3 regions of the Bradyrhizobium sp. SZCCHNRI20481 genome follow, and region 1 is predicted to be linked to each of the others. Evidence: predicted binding sites of a transcription regulator. Region 1 holds the regulator's gene; each other region holds the start of a gene.
The links. The regulator HrcA, encoded in region 1, represses chaperone genes, less so after heat shock. The targets are predictions, from matches to a motif close to GTTAGCACTCNCNNNNNGNGAGTGCTAAC.

Region 1 (4,929 bases):
CTGATCGACAATCAGAACAGCGACTGGGGCGACTGGGCGCGTTCCGACCCCGAGATCAGGGCTCTGCTCGCGCCCTATGTGCTGGTGCAGACCGTCGATGGCGTCGAAATCCTGAAGCGCGGCTAGCACGGCACCGTCATCAACCCGCCTTTCGAGGCGAAATGACCTGGGAAATGCGACCCGCAGGGCGCGCTGATCGCCGCAGGCGATCAAAACCGCGCGCCCGGCCTGTTGCGGGGGGCGCAAAGCCGCTAAAAGCGTGCCGCCGAAGACCACGCTGGCGAGGACCCCCGACCGCCTCGGCGCGAGGCCTCGGTCAACGAGGCAATGTTTGATGATGATCGTTCGATTCTTCGCCGCGGCTACCCTGCTGATGTCGCTGCTGCACTCCGCCATGGCCGCCGAAGCCATATTTCCGCCCGGCGTCCGCATCGGGCTCGCGCCGCTGGTGGGGCTCGCCAAGGCCAAGACGTTTTCCGGCTTCGAAACCGAGGACCAGAGCGTCAAGGTGCTGCTGACCGAACTGCCGGCGGCCGCCTATGGCGAGGTGAAGAATGCGTTTACCGCCAATCCCGCCGGGACCGGCAGCGTCAAGCCGGAGAGCATCGAGACCGCCGCCGGCACCGCCTACTACACGGTTGAGAACGGTCGGGATGGCGCCACGCCGGTGCGGCGCTACTCGATGATCCTGCCCGGCAACGGCTTCTCCGGCTACGTGGCCGTGCAGATCCCGGAGACCGCGAGCCGGATCTACACCGACGATGCCGTGCGTCAGATGTTCGCCTCCGCCGTCGTCCGCAAGGACGTTCCCGTCGACGAGCAGCTCGCGATGATGCCGTTCAAGGTGACCGAGCTCTCCGGGTTCAAGACCATCCGCACGCTCGGGCCGGGTGCCTTGATCCTGGCCGACGGCGAAGAGGACAAGGGCTTCGAAGCCGCGCCCTTCGTGGTGATCGGGCTCGTGGCCGGGGTGGCCCCGGAGGCGGGCGACCGCGCGCGTGTCGCCCAGCAGGCGGCCACCACCATTCCGGGCGTCCGCGAAGCGCGCATCACGATGTCCGAGCCGATCCGCATCGACGGCCAGCCGGCCTACGAGACCCGGCTCGAAGCCACCAGCGGCAAGGACAATACGCCGGTGACCGTGGTGCAATGGCTGCGCTTCGGCGGGCCGAATACGCTGCGGATCATCGGCAGCGCGCCGCGCGATCAGTGGTCGGTAGCCTTCCCGCGCTTCCGCGCCGTCCGCGACGGCATCCAGCCGAGAGGCTGAGCCCAACTCGGTATCCGGACGCCGCGGTCTCATCGGCCGCGGTCCACTTGCCGCGACATGAACTACAAACTCGCGCCGACAAACAAGAAGCCACGGGCATCACCGCCCGTGGCTTCTTCGTTGGACTGACAGGACGGCAGGAGAAGGCCTGCCTATGCTCGCCGTCACGCGGCGCTGTTCGACTGATCGTTGCTCGGCGCGGGCGCCGCCTTCGCGCCACCCTTGGACACGCCGACCAGCGCGGGACGCAGGATGCGCTCGCCGATCATGAAGCCGGCCTGCACGACCTGCACCACGGTGCCCGACGGCACCGACGAATCCGGGACCTCGTACATCGCCTGCTGGAAGTTGGGGTCGAACTTCTGTCCCGTCGGATCGAACTTCTTGACGCCGTTCTTCTCCAGCGTGTTGAGCAGCGAGCGCTCGGTCAGCTCGACGCCCTCGATCAACGATTTGAGGCCTGCATCGGCATTGGCGCGTGTCTCGGCCGGCACGGCATCGAGCGCGCGCTGCAGATTGTCGGCGATGTCGAGCACGTCGCGCGCGAAGCCGGTGATGCCGTACATGCGTGCATCGGCGACTTCACGGGCCGTCCGCTTGCGCAGGTTCTCCATCTCCGCCAGCGTGCGCAGCATCTTGTCGCGCGCGTCGGCCGCCTCCTTGGCAAGGGCCTCGGCCGAGCCGGTCTCAGGATCGTCGGGCATGATGTAGGGCTTGGAGACGACGGGGTCGCTGGCCTGCGCCGGGTTTTCCGGATCATTCTTGTGCAGGTCGGGATCGGTCATGGACAGACTCGCAAGTTCGGCTGACGGGTTTTGGGGGTATGGGGCGGGATATCGTGCTTTGAACGTCGAAAATCAAGCGCAGCCTGACCATCGCGCCCGGAGGCGCTGTCCGCGGGTTAATCATGTCACGCGTCAGCCGCCCAGCAGCCGGCTGACCAGACGCGCGGCATAATCGACCGTCGGGATCACCCGGGCATAGTTGAGCCGGGTCGGACCGATGACGCCGAGCACGCCGACGATGCGACCCGTGGCGTCGGAATAGGGCGATACGATCGTCGACGAGCCCGACAGCGAGAACAGCTTGTTTTCCGAGCCGATGAAGATGCGGACACCTTCCGCGCTCTCTGCCCGTCCAAGGAGATCGACGACGCCGCGCTTGGTCTCGAGATCGTCGAACAGCCGCCGCACGCGCTCGAGATCTTCGAGCGCATGCAAGTCCTCGAGCAGGTTGGCGTGGCCGCGCACGATGAGCTGCCGCTCGTCGCTGTCCCCTCCGGACCAGCTCGCGACACCGGCGGCGATCACCTTCTGCGTCAGCAGGTCGAGCTCGGCGCGATCATGCGCCAGCGCCGTCTCGAGCTCGAGCCGTGCTTCCGCCAGCGTCCGGCCTCTGATGCGGGCATTGAGGAAATTCGACGCCTCAGTCAGCGCCGAGGATGGCACGCCCGGCGGCAGAACCAGAACCCGGTTCTCGACCTGCCCGTCCTCGCCCACCAGCACGACCAGCGCACGCTCGGGCTCGAGCCTGACGAACTCGATGTGCTTCAGCCGGGTGTTGGATTTGGCGGTCAGAACCACGGCAGCGGCACGGGTCAGACCCGACAGCCGGGTCAGCGCCTCGTCCAGGGCGGCCTCGACCGATTGCGCCCGCCCGACCGCGGCGAGCTGGCTCTGGATCGATTGCTGCTCAGCCTCGGTCATGTCGCCGACCTGCATCAGGGCATCGACGAAGAAACGCAGGCCGGCCTCGGTCGGCAGCCGGCCGGCCGAGGTGTGCGGCGCGTAGATCAGGCCGAGCTGCTCGAGATCGGCCATGACGTTGCGCACCGAGGCCGGCGACAGCGGAACCGCGATCAGCCGCGAAATGTTGCGCGAGCCGACCGGCTCGCCGGTCGCCAGATAGCTTTCGACGATCTGCCGGAAGATCTCGCGCGAGCGCTCGTTGAGCTGCGCCAGACCGGCCGGCGGTGTCATCAGGTTGATCGGATCGTGGTGGGCCACCAGATGCTCTCCTCGCAGCTGCCTATAATGTGTCCATGCGGCGGCTCGGTGGCAAGCCGGTCGTCGCGCGCTCTCGGGCGCGACGAGGCCATGATAAACCCTTGATAAGCCCTTGCCGCTGCCGGTCGCGGCTCCTACAAGGCCGGTCAAAGTCGGTCTTTCGCGCGCTTTCACGGAGAGAATCATGCGGCCGAGCCGCCGTGCACCGGATGAACTGCGGGCCGTGAGCCTGGAACGCGGCGTCGTCAAATACGCCGAGGGCTCCTGCCTGGTGAAGTTCGGCGACACCCATGTGCTGGTCACCGCCACGCTGGAGGACCGGCTGCCGCCCTGGCTCAAGGGCCAGGGGCGCGGCTGGATCACGGCCGAATACGGCATGCTGCCGCGCGCCACGCTGGAACGGACCCGGCGCGAGGCCTCCGCCGGCAAGCAGACCGGTCGCACCGTCGAGATCCAGCGTCTGATCGGCCGCTCGCTGCGCACCGCGATCGACCTGGAAGCGCTCGGCGAGCGCCAGATCACGGTCGATTGCGACGTGCTGCAGGCCGACGGCGGCACGCGCACGGCGTCGATCACCGGCGCCTGGGTGGCGCTGGCCGACTGCATCAAGTGGATGAAGTCGCGCAACATGATCAAGACCGAGGTGCTGCGCGCCAACGTCGCCGCGATCTCCTGCGGCATCTACAACGGCACGCCGGTGCTGGATCTCGACTACGCCGAGGATTCCGAGGCGGAGACCGACGCCAATTTCGTCATGACCGGCGACGGCCGCATCATCGAGGTGCAGGGCACGGCGGAGAAGACGCCGTTCACCGAGGCCGAGCTCCTGGCGCTGATGGCACTGGCCCGCAAGGGCGTGGCGCGACTGGTCGACCTGCAGAAGATGGCGGTCGCGTGAGTAGCGGTCATCGCAAGCTCACGGGGCGCCTCGTCATCGCGACCCACAATCCCGGCAAGCTTGCCGAGATGCGGGAGCTGCTCGCTCCCCATGGCGTCGAGGCGGTGTCGGCCGGCGATCTCGGCCTGGACGAGCCGGACGAGACCGGCGAGACCTTCCAGGCCAACGCCCGCATCAAGGCGGTCGCCGCGGCCAAGGCCGCGCAGCTTCCTGCCTTTGCCGACGATTCCGGCATCGTGGTTCATGCGCTCGATGGGGCGCCGGGGATCTATTCGGCGCGCTGGGCCGGACCGGACAAGGATTTCACCAGCGCGATGGCGCGGATCGAGCGCCTGCTGCAGGAGCGGGGCGCGAGGAGTGCCGACAAGCGCACCGCCCATTTCGTCTCGGCGCTGTGCGTGGCGTGGCCGGACGGTCATGTCGAGGAGGTCGAGGCGCGGGTCGACGGCGCCCTGGTCTGGCCGCCGCGCGGCACGGCCGGCTTCGGCTACGACCCGATGTTCCTGCCCGAGGGGCACGACCGGACCTTCGGCGAGATGACCAGCATCGAGAAGCATGGCCTGCCGCCGCTCGGGCTCGGCCTGTCGCACCGGGCGCGCGCCTTTGTGAAGCTCGCGGAGATCTGCCTTGACCAGCGCTGACAGCGAAGCGTTCGGCGTCTATGTGCACTGGCCGTTCTGCCTGTCGAAATGTCCGTATTGCGACTTCAACAGCCACGTCCGGCATGCCGCCATCGATCAGGACCGCTTCGCCCG
Region 2 (4,929 bases), on a different contig from region 1:
GCATGGCGGCCCCGCCGCGCGGGCGCGGTGGCTGATCCTCGCGGTCGAGCTGACGCAGCGCACCGAGCACGTCGGCCAGATGCAGCGGCCTGGAGATGCCGGGAATCTTGCGCAGGCCAGGCTGCGACTCGACGGCATACATGTCCGACGCCCAGGACGACAGGATCAGCCGCTTCTCGGCCAGTGACAGCTTGCGGTCATTCAACAGGTCTGCCGGCGACTCGTAGTGTGAGACCGGATGGAATCCGGCACTGCCGGCGGTGATCGAAAAACGGTGCTCGCTCATGGCGTCTCTCCTCTTCCACTCCTTTCACAAGAGACAGTTGATGCAAGGGCGCGGGCGACATTCCGCCCGCGCCGCAGCTCGAACAAGGCGTCAAGCCGCCTTCTGCTGCGCGATCTGCTCGACCGGTGCCGTGCCGATGGCAATGCGGCGGGGCTTCATCGCCTCGGGGATCTCGCGTACCAGCTCGATCCGCAGCAGGCCGTTGTCGAACGCCGCGTTCGTCACCTGCACGTAGTCGGCGAGATTGAACTGCCGCTTGAAGGGACGCGACGAGATGCCCTGATAGAGATATTCGCGGGTCTCCTTGTCGGCCTTGCGCCCTTCCACCGTGAGCACGTTGTGCTCGGCGGTGATGGACAGCTCGTCCGGGGCGAAGCCTGCCAGCGCCAGCGAAATCTGGTAGCGGTCGTCGCCGAGCCGCTCGATGTTGTACGGGGGATAGTTGTCCTCGACCGCGCGCTGGGTCTCGTCGAGCAGGTCGAACAGACGGTCGAAGCCGATGGTCGAACGCCACAGCGGAGAGAAGTCGTAGGTCCTCATAGCCAAGTCCTCCTAAGAGCAAGATGGATACGAAGGAGCGCCGAGCCGATGCAAACTTCAAAGTCCCAGAAACTTCTGAGTATCAGACGACCGGTCAGCGCCCAGATATCGACCGGGCCCTTACGGCACCCGGCGCCGCCGAAGCGGCAGCAGACGACTTAGAACAGCCGACATCCGTTTCAAGAGGAAAAATCGAATTTTTTGTCGCAGCCTCTATCGCAGCGCAACACCCGTCAGGCGGCCACGGCGGACAGCCGTTGCAGCCGCATCGTCGCCTCCCGGAGCACGCTGACCAGCCGGTCGCGCTCGCGCTGGTCGATGTCGCCACGCGACAACACGGCCTGGCAGTGTGCCACCACGCGCTGCTCGCTCTCGATCAGGAACCGCGTCAAACGTCTAGGATCACCCATGCTCATGACGGAGGTCGGGTTAGGCGGCGGATGATCGTATTGCCAGGCTGGCATGATCGGGCCTGCGAGCTCGCGCTGCGCTGCTGATGAGACCGGGCGGCGCGACAGCGCTCAACCACACCTCCCGTCGACCGTCGGTCCGTTTACAGCCGGCTCATGAACGCAATTGTGGCCGGTTCTGGACGAACTGCGATCGTCAACCTGATTGATAGCTGCGCGTTGTGGCCGATCCACGACCGGCCGCGGCAGCGATGAGTTGTTTGTAGATATTTCTTTCGCGCAGCCGGGGCCGGGCTGCGACCAGTCCGCTCGGATTCGTGCGATCAGAAGTCCTTCGATGGCGCGGCTTGACGTCGAGGGCGACCTGCTGCCCCTGCTCATTCCGCGCACCTGGACCCGCGGCGACGATCTCGCCCTCCTGCGGCTTCTCCTTGGCGTTGTCGGGAATGATGATGCCGCCCTTGGTCTTCTCCTCGGCATCGATACGGCGCACGAGCACGCGGTCGTGCAATGGACGGAAATGCATGCACATCCTCCTTTACAGATCAGCGATGTCATAAGCCTCGGGTCCATCCGGCCCCCGGGCGAGCAACGACCTAGGAAAGCCGAACTTTTCGTTCAAGAGGGTCACACAAATTTTTTGGCACTCTCGGGGAACGATTGCCAGCGCGGCTCTTGAACCGGGCCGGCTGCTTTCCCAGCTCTGTCGTCGCCAAAAGAACCTGATCGCGCTTGTTGGGGATCACGATGCAGCTTCCGCCTTCTCTTCGGGCCGTCCTGGCGCCTGCCATCCTGTTTTGCCTGATGACCGGGCCCACCCTGGCCCAAATTCCCGATCTCAAGCTCGGCCGGGTGCCGACGCTCGCGCCGCTGGTGAAGGAGGTGACGCCGGCCGTCGTCAACATCTCGGTCGAAGGCAAGGTCCGCCAGGACAACCCACTCTACCAGGACCCGCTGTTCCGCGAGTTCTTCGATGTCCCCAAGCAGGTCGAGAAGCAGATCAGCGCCACCGGCTCGGGCGTCATCGTCGATGCGCAGCGCGGCTACGTCATGACCGCCAATCACGTCGTCGAGCACGTCACGACAGCGCAGATCCGCACCAAGGACGGCCGTAAATTCGCCGCCCGCCTGGTCGGGCGCGATCCTGCCACCGATATCGCGCTGCTGCAGATCAGGGACCCCATCGACCTCAAGACCATCTCGCTTGGCGACAGTGACGCGCTCGAGGTCGGCGACTTCGTGATCGCCGTCGGCAACCCGTTCGGCCTTGGCCAGACTGTCACCTCGGGTCTCGTGAGTGCGCTCGGGCGAACCGGCCTCGGCAAGCAGGGCTACGAGGATTTCATCCAGACCGACGCGGCGATCAATCCCGGAAATTCCGGCGGCGCGCTGATCAATCTGCGCGGCGAGCTGGTCGGCATCAACACGGCGATCATCTCGCCGGGCGGCGGCAATGTCGGCATCGGTTTCGCCGTGCCCATCAACATGGCGCGGCGGGTGATGGAGCAACTGGTCGCCAACGGGCGCGTCGACCGCGGGCGTATCGGCGTGACCCTGCTCGACCTGGACGCGCCGGCCGATGGCCGGATTCAGGGCGCGCGCGTCGCCGACGTGACCGTGGGCTCGCCGGCCGAACGCGCGGGACTGCGCAAGGGCGACATCATCGTGAAAGCGAACGACATGCCGGTGCGCAGCGCCACGCAGGTTCGCAACCTGATCGGCCTCACACCGGTCGGGCAGCGCGTCCGTCTCGTGTTCGAGCGCGACCGCGCGCTCGGCAACGCGACGGTGGAGGTCGCGCCAGTCACCGAAGAACGTGCGCGCGCGAGAACCTCGGGCTGAGAATTCAACTTCTGTTCGCTGTTAGCTGCGCATACCACGTGGAGTAAATTTTTACCGTGCATCAAGCATGCAGCGAGACGCCGATACCTCTCTAAACGCCTGTTAAGTGCCATCGCGCTTATTGCAACCCCGCGGAGGTATTGAAATGCGGGGTGATGGTTTGGCGTTCAGTTTGCCACGCTGGCGCGTGACGCGCTGGCTGGCCGACCCGGGATATCCGGTGTCATCAGATATCCGACTCGCATTGACGGGTGAGCTGTACGGCTGCTGGTCGGTTTTCGCCGGCGGCGCCATCAACACCGTGGCGGTCGCCGCGGCGCTTGCGCTGCGCACGCCGACCGCCCTCTTCATCACATGGTTCGTGATGGAAGTCGTAATCTGCCTGTCGCGGCTGATCGTGATGATCATTGCCTACCGCCGCGCGCGCGAGCGGCTAACGACGCCGACCGACATCCACATCCTGCTGTCGGTGGCCTGGAGCGCCAGCGTCGGCTTCGGCGTCGGCATCAGCCTGGCGTCGGGCGACTGGGTCGCCGCGTCACTCACCTGCATCTCGTCGGCCGCCATGGTGGGCGGCATCTGCTTTCGCAATTTCAGCGCGCCGCGCCTCGTCGGCACCATGATCCTGTTCAGCATCGGCCCGGTGATCCCGGGCGTCGCGACGTCGCATGAGCCGCTGTTGTTCGCGATGTATCTGCAGATGCCGGTCTACTTCCTCGCCATGACCGGCGCGGCGTTCCGGCTCAACAAGATGCTGGTGGCGGTCATGCAGTCCAAACGCGAGAGCGACGAGCGGGCGCGGCGCGATCCGCTCACGGGCCTGTCCAACCGCGCCGGCCTGATCGACGCGCTGCAGAGCAGGCTCACGGACAAGGCCGGCGGCGATCGGAGCTTCGCCGTCCTGTATCTCGATCTCGATGGCTTCAAGCCGGTCAACGACACCTTCGGTCACGCCGCAGGCGACGAGCTGCTGAAGATCGTCGCCAATACGCTGCGGCGGACCGCCTCTCCTGACGACGTCATCGCCCGGATCGGCGGCGACGAATTCGTGGTGCTCGCCGGCGATCCGACGATCGACCACGCACTGGCGCTCGGCGAGCGGATCATCGAGGTGATGGCCGCCCCGATGGTCATGCCGGGCGGTGCGCATGTCCAGATCGGCATCAGTATCGGCATCGCCGTCGCGCCCGAGCACGGCACTGATCCGGAAGCCCTGCTGTTCGCGGCGGACGCCGCGTTGTATGAAGCGAAATCGAGCGGGAAATCCTGCTGGCGATTGGCCTCGGCCGAAGCCAACCTCGCAGCGCTGCGCAAAATCGCCGGCGGCGATCTCGCTGCGAAGTCGGTCGCCAGCGCAGCGTGAGTTCAGCCTCGTGCAAACAATCTGCGCCGTCGCAGTCGTAGCCCGGATGAGCGAAGCGACATCCGGGATCTCACGCGCTGCCGCGTCGCCCCCGCATGTCGCTTCGCTCATCCGGGCTACGGACTCATGCGAAGGCCAGCGGATCTAGCGCGGCATCTCCGCGAGCGCAGCGAGGATGCGGGCCCAGGAGCGGATGCCCTTGTGGTAGCTCTTGAGGTCGTACTTCTCATTCGGCGAATGGATGTTGTCGTCGTCGAGACCGAAGCCGACCAGCAGTGAATCGAGACCGAGCGTCTTCTTGAAGTCGGTCACGATCGGGATCGAGGCGCCCGAGCCCATCAGGATGGTCTCCTTGCCCCACTCCTCGGTCAGCGCCTGCTTGGCAGCCGCCAGCGGCTTCATGGTCCAGTCGAGCGCGATCGCGGCACCTGCCGAATGATCGCCGAACTCGACCGAGCAGTCGCCGGGGATGCGCGCCGACACGTAGT
Region 3 (4,929 bases), on a different contig from region 1:
GGCGAGCGACCAGGTGTGCAGCAGCGGCTTCTCGACCGCGACGTGGTCGAAATAGCCGGACTGCTGCCAGAAGAAGATGTTCGAGGTGAAGGTGACGACGGCGGTCGCGGAACGGAAGAACTCGGCGCGCTCGGAGCCCAGCATGTCCTGCGACGCCGGGATCGCCGCGAACGCCACCATGGCGTAGAGCGCCGGCAGCAGCCGCCGCACCCGCCGCTCGTAGAATTGCGCGAACGAAAAGCGGCCCGCCGCCATCTCCGCGGCAATGATGCCGGTGATCAGGTAGCCGGAGATGACGAAGAAGATGTCGACGCCGACGAAGCCGCCGAAGATCGCCGGCGCCTCGAAATGGAATGCGACGACGGAGAGCACCGCGATGGCGCGCAGCCAGTCGATGTCCTCGCGATGGGCGGCACCTGAAGCCGAACCGGCGCCCGCGTTGGCGATGCGAGGCTGCATCGATGCGCGCGTGCGAGGCGCGCGCGGGATCGTGGGAGCGAACTGGACGACGAAGCGCGGCAACGGGACGGGTACGCCTTTACGCAAGCCCGCGGCGAACACCTCTTACGGATTCGTCGCCGGCCCATCCGTCCCAGTGACGCGAGACCGGATGTCAACACACACGCGCGATGAGACCGCCGTCCATCGCACGCGAATGTTTCCATCCATTTCTGTCGGCTTTACGTCGACAGTTCGACGGTTTTGAAGTCGGCCGGCAGGATCACTTCCAGCAGCTCGACGTCGTCGGAATAGTCGAGGATCATGTGCCGGATCTTCGGCGGCTGGGTCCAGCAACTGCCCTCCTGCATCAGCGTCTCGCCGACGCCTTCGAGGTAGCTCTTCACCCAGCCCTTGAGCACATAGACCATCTGGAAGTCGACCGCATGGGTGTGCAGCTTGGAGACTTCCTGCGGATTGCACGGCGGCAGCATGCGGATGACATGCGCGCGCGCCAAACCGTGCGTCGCGTCGGCGATGCCGAGGTCGCGGTAAACAGCATAGGCGCGCAGGCCGTCGGCCTTGAAGTCCTCCTCGCGGTGATGGCTGATGGCGACCTTCTGTTTGCGCCGGCGCGGCGCCGGCGCTGGTCGCCCCTTGCTCGCGAGCGCCTTGCGCGCCGAGGGTTTCGCCACCCTTCCCGGCTTGGCAGGCGCCGCGAAGGCGGTCTTCGCCGTCGGCTTTGTCTTTGCGGTTTTTCGCGGCGCGGCTTTCGCGGCGGCGCGTGATGCTGATTTGGCGGTGCGGCTCTTCTTGGCCATGGCGCTCTCCCTGCGTGTCCTCGCACGCGAGGATAGCACAACCTGCCGCTTTGCGGGTCGACCGATCGACGACCTCAACAGGGCCGAGGCAGCGCTTAACCCGGATGAGCGAAACGACATCCGGGGACTCACGCGCGTGCGCGTTGAACCCGGATATCGCTTCGCTCATCCGGGCTACGCGTCGGCCTCAATGCAGCCGGAACACGCCGTCGACGGCGCGCAGCTCGGCCGGCTTGATCAGCTTGGAATGCGCCACCGTGACCGAGTACAGTGGACCCTCGATCTTCTCCTGCCAGAACGCGAGGAAGTCCTGCAGCGCGGGGAATTTCGGAAACAGGTCGTAGTTCTGCCAGACGTAGGTCTGCAGCAGCGAGCGGTGATCCGGCATCCGATACAGGATCTGCGCCGTCGTCAGCCCGTAACCCAGCACCTGTTTCCGAAAGTCCTCGGAAACCTCAACCTTCGACACCATGCCAACCTCCGTTTCTGGAGCGCATGTCCGTGTGGCCAACCGGGATGGAGCCACCCGGCAAAGATGCGCTCACTGCCAAGAAATGTGACGCATGTCCTCAACCCATCTCAAGCTTAAATGTTTAACGACATGTTGAAAAATGCTGCATTAGCAGCCACTTAGCCCAGGTGCTAATACGGGGTTTCATGGTTCGTTCCGCTCTTGTTAACGCTATCGGAACGCTTTGGCAGAGCCCGCAGTTGACTGCTAATTTTTCTGCTACAAGCCCTTGTCCGGCTGAATGCTCTCCCCTAAATCCAGCCCACGTGCTGGCACTCGCTGGCACCGACTGCCAAAATTCCAGAAATTGACAATCGCCTCAATAGCTTAGGAGGACTGTATGGCTTTCCGTCCGCTTCACGACCGCGTCGTGGTCAAGCGCATCGACGCCGAAGAGAAGACCGCTGGCGGCATCATCATCCCCGACTCGGCCAAGGAGAAGCCCTCGCAGGGTGAAGTGATCGCGGTGGGCCCGGGCGCCCGCGACGAGAGCGGCAAGCTGGTCCCGCTCGACGTCCAGGTCGGTGATCGCGTGTTGTTCGGCAAGTGGTCGGGCACCGAGGTCAAGATCGACGGCCAGGAGCTGCTGATCATGAAGGAAAGCGACATCATGGGCGTGCTCACCGACACCGCGTCGAAGAAGAAGGCCGCCTAAGCCCAACCCGCTCAACGCTCACCCTGAGGAGCGCCTGCGGGCGCCCTGCCCAGGGTGAGACGACCAATTCAACTCAGGGAAACCCAATATGTCAGCAAAAGACGTTAAGTTCGGCGTCGACGCCCGCGATCGCATGCTGCGCGGCGTGGACATCCTCGCCAATGCCGTCAAGGTCACGCTCGGCCCGAAGGGCCGCAACGTCGTCCTCGACAAGTCGTTCGGCGCTCCCCGCATCACCAAGGACGGCGTCACCGTCGCCAAGGAGATCGAGCTCGACGACAAGTTCGAGAACATGGGCGCGCAGATGGTGCGCGAAGTCGCCTCCAAGTCCGCTGATGCGGCCGGCGACGGCACCACCACCGCGACCGTGCTGGCCCAGGCCATCGTGCGCGAAGGCGCCAAGGCGGTTGCCGCCGGCATGAACCCGATGGATCTGAAGCGCGGCATCGACCTCGCGGTCGAAGCGGTCGTCGCCGATCTCGTCAAGAACTCCAAGAAGGTCACGTCGAACGACGAGATCGCCCAGGTCGGCACCATCTCCGCCAACGGCGACGCCGAGATCGGCAAGTTCCTCGCCGACGCCATGAAGAAGGTCGGCAACGAGGGTGTCATCACCGTCGAGGAAGCCAAGTCGCTAGAGACCGAGCTCGACGTCGTCGAGGGCATGCAGTTCGACCGCGGCTACATCTCGCCCTACTTCGTCACCAACGCCGACAAGATGCGCGTCGAGATGGATGACGCCTACATCCTGATCAACGAGAAGAAGCTCTCCTCGCTGAACGAGCTGCTGCCGCTGCTCGAGGCCGTGGTGCAGACCGGCAAGCCGCTGGTCATCGTCGCCGAGGACGTCGAGGGCGAGGCGCTGGCCACCCTGGTCGTCAACCGCCTGCGTGGCGGCCTGAAGGTCGCGGCCGTCAAGGCTCCGGGCTTCGGCGATCGCCGCAAGGCCATGCTGCAGGACATCGCGATCCTGACCGGTGGCCAGGCGATCTCGGAAGATCTCGGCATCAAGCTCGAGAACGTCACGCTCGCCATGCTCGGTCGCGCCAAGAAGGTGATGATCGACAAGGAGAACACCACGATCGTCAACGGCGCCGGCAAGAAGGCCGACATCGAGGCGCGCGTTCAGCAGATCAAGGCGCAGATCGAGGAGACCACCTCGGACTACGACCGTGAGAAGCTGCAGGAGCGTCTGGCCAAGCTCGCCGGCGGCGTCGCGGTGATCCGCGTCGGCGGCGCGACCGAGATCGAGGTCAAGGAGCGCAAGGATCGCGTGGATGACGCGATGCATGCGACCCGCGCGGCTGTCGAGGAAGGCATCCTGCCGGGCGGCGGCGTCGCCCTGCTCCGGGCTTCCGAGCAGCTCAAGGGCCTGCGCACCAAGAACGACGACCAGAAGACCGGCATCGAGATCGTCCGCAAGGCGCTCTCCGCCCCGGCCCGCCAGATCGCGATCAACGCGGGCGAGGACGGCTCGGTGATCGTCGGCAAGATCTTGGAGAAGGACCAGTACGCCTACGGCTTCGACAGCCAGACCGGCGAGTACGGCAACCTGGTCTCCAAGGGCATCATCGACCCGACCAAGGTGGTTCGCGCCGCGATCCAGAACGCCGCCTCCGTGGCTGCGCTGCTGATCACGACCGAAGCCATGGTCGCCGAGCTGCCGAAGAAGAACGCCGGCGGCCCCGCAATGCCTCCGGGCGGCGGCATGGGCGGCATGGACTTCTAAGGTCCAGCCTCCTCAAGAGATACGAAGGGCGCGGCGAAAGCCGCGCCCTTTTTGTTTCGCCGGGGCCCGAATGTCGCCGGGGCTCATGCGGGCTTCGTCGCTAAACTCCTGTCTGCCGTCATTCCGGGGCGTTCAAGCGCTAGATGGCGAAGCCATTTTGGAGCAGCGCGAATGAGCCCGGAATCCATAGCCCGAGCGGTGATTGGTCGAAGACAGACGCCACAAGCACCTCGCACCACGCGACGGCCTGTGGCTATGGATTCCGGGCTCGCGCTACGCGCGCCCCGGAGTGACGAACGGAGAGCGCGCGCCTTGTGCGACGCGCCCCCTCACCTGCTCCGCCGATACATCACGTCCGTCCGCAGCACGTATTTGCGCCCCTTCGTCACGGGATCGCCGCGATGCATGATCGGGTGATGGAACAGCAGCGCCATGCCTTTCTTCGGAATGATCCGGAACGGACCATCCGGCATCAGGCCGGTGTCGTCGCAGAACGACGTCGTGCCACCTTCGAAATCATCGTTCAGATAGATCATGAAGGTGAACTGGCTGCGCTCGCCATCGTCACGCTCGAAATGGCCGTCGCGATGCCATTCGAACTTCTGTCCGACATCATAGCGATACAGCCGCAGCCGCTCGTTCAGCCCGACCGGCTGCCAGCGATGCTGGAACGACGGTGCGAGATGGCCGGCGAGCCGCTGATAGAGCCCTTGCGCGCGCTCGGTATCGTCGACGATGACGCGATCGTTGTTGCGATAGTCCTTGACGCTGCGCG

Region 2: a site for HrcA is predicted at 1,876-1,904, ahead of QX132_RS20720 (co-chaperone GroES). Genes of this name have one in related genera too.
Region 3: a site for HrcA is predicted at 2,039-2,067, ahead of groES (co-chaperone GroES). Genes of this name have one in related genera too.

What each region holds. Positions count from the first base shown of each region.
Region 1 is NZ_JAUEUE010000025.1:37,404-42,332, forward strand. Features, by position in the region: gene QX132_RS31310 (hypothetical protein) at 1-126, shown strand, start outside; gene QX132_RS31315 (hypothetical protein) at 335-1,270, shown strand; gene grpE (nucleotide exchange factor GrpE) at 1,435-2,055, opposite strand; gene hrcA (heat-inducible transcriptional repressor HrcA) at 2,188-3,276, opposite strand; gene rph (ribonuclease PH) at 3,461-4,174, shown strand; gene rdgB (RdgB/HAM1 family non-canonical purine NTP pyrophosphatase) at 4,171-4,815, shown strand; gene hemW (radical SAM family heme chaperone HemW) at 4,802-4,929, shown strand, end outside.
Region 2 is NZ_JAUEUE010000012.1:161,272-166,200, forward strand. Features, by position in the region: gene QX132_RS20705 (hypothetical protein) at 1-286, opposite strand, end outside; gene QX132_RS20710 (Hsp20 family protein) at 377-826, opposite strand; gene QX132_RS20715 (hypothetical protein) at 1,060-1,290, opposite strand; gene QX132_RS20720 (co-chaperone GroES) at 1,433-1,762, opposite strand; gene QX132_RS20725 (trypsin-like peptidase domain-containing protein) at 1,984-3,078, shown strand; gene QX132_RS20730 (GGDEF domain-containing protein) at 3,224-4,441, shown strand; gene QX132_RS20735 (M20/M25/M40 family metallo-hydrolase) at 4,586-4,929, opposite strand, start outside.
Region 3 is NZ_JAUEUE010000014.1:157,005-161,933, forward strand. Features, by position in the region: gene QX132_RS23140 (acyltransferase family protein) at 1-459, opposite strand, end outside; gene QX132_RS23145 (cupin domain-containing protein) at 681-1,259, opposite strand; gene QX132_RS23150 (usg protein) at 1,447-1,731, opposite strand; gene groES (co-chaperone GroES) at 2,111-2,425, shown strand; gene groL (chaperonin GroEL) at 2,514-4,154, shown strand; gene QX132_RS23165 (2OG-Fe(II) oxygenase) at 4,484-4,929, opposite strand, start outside.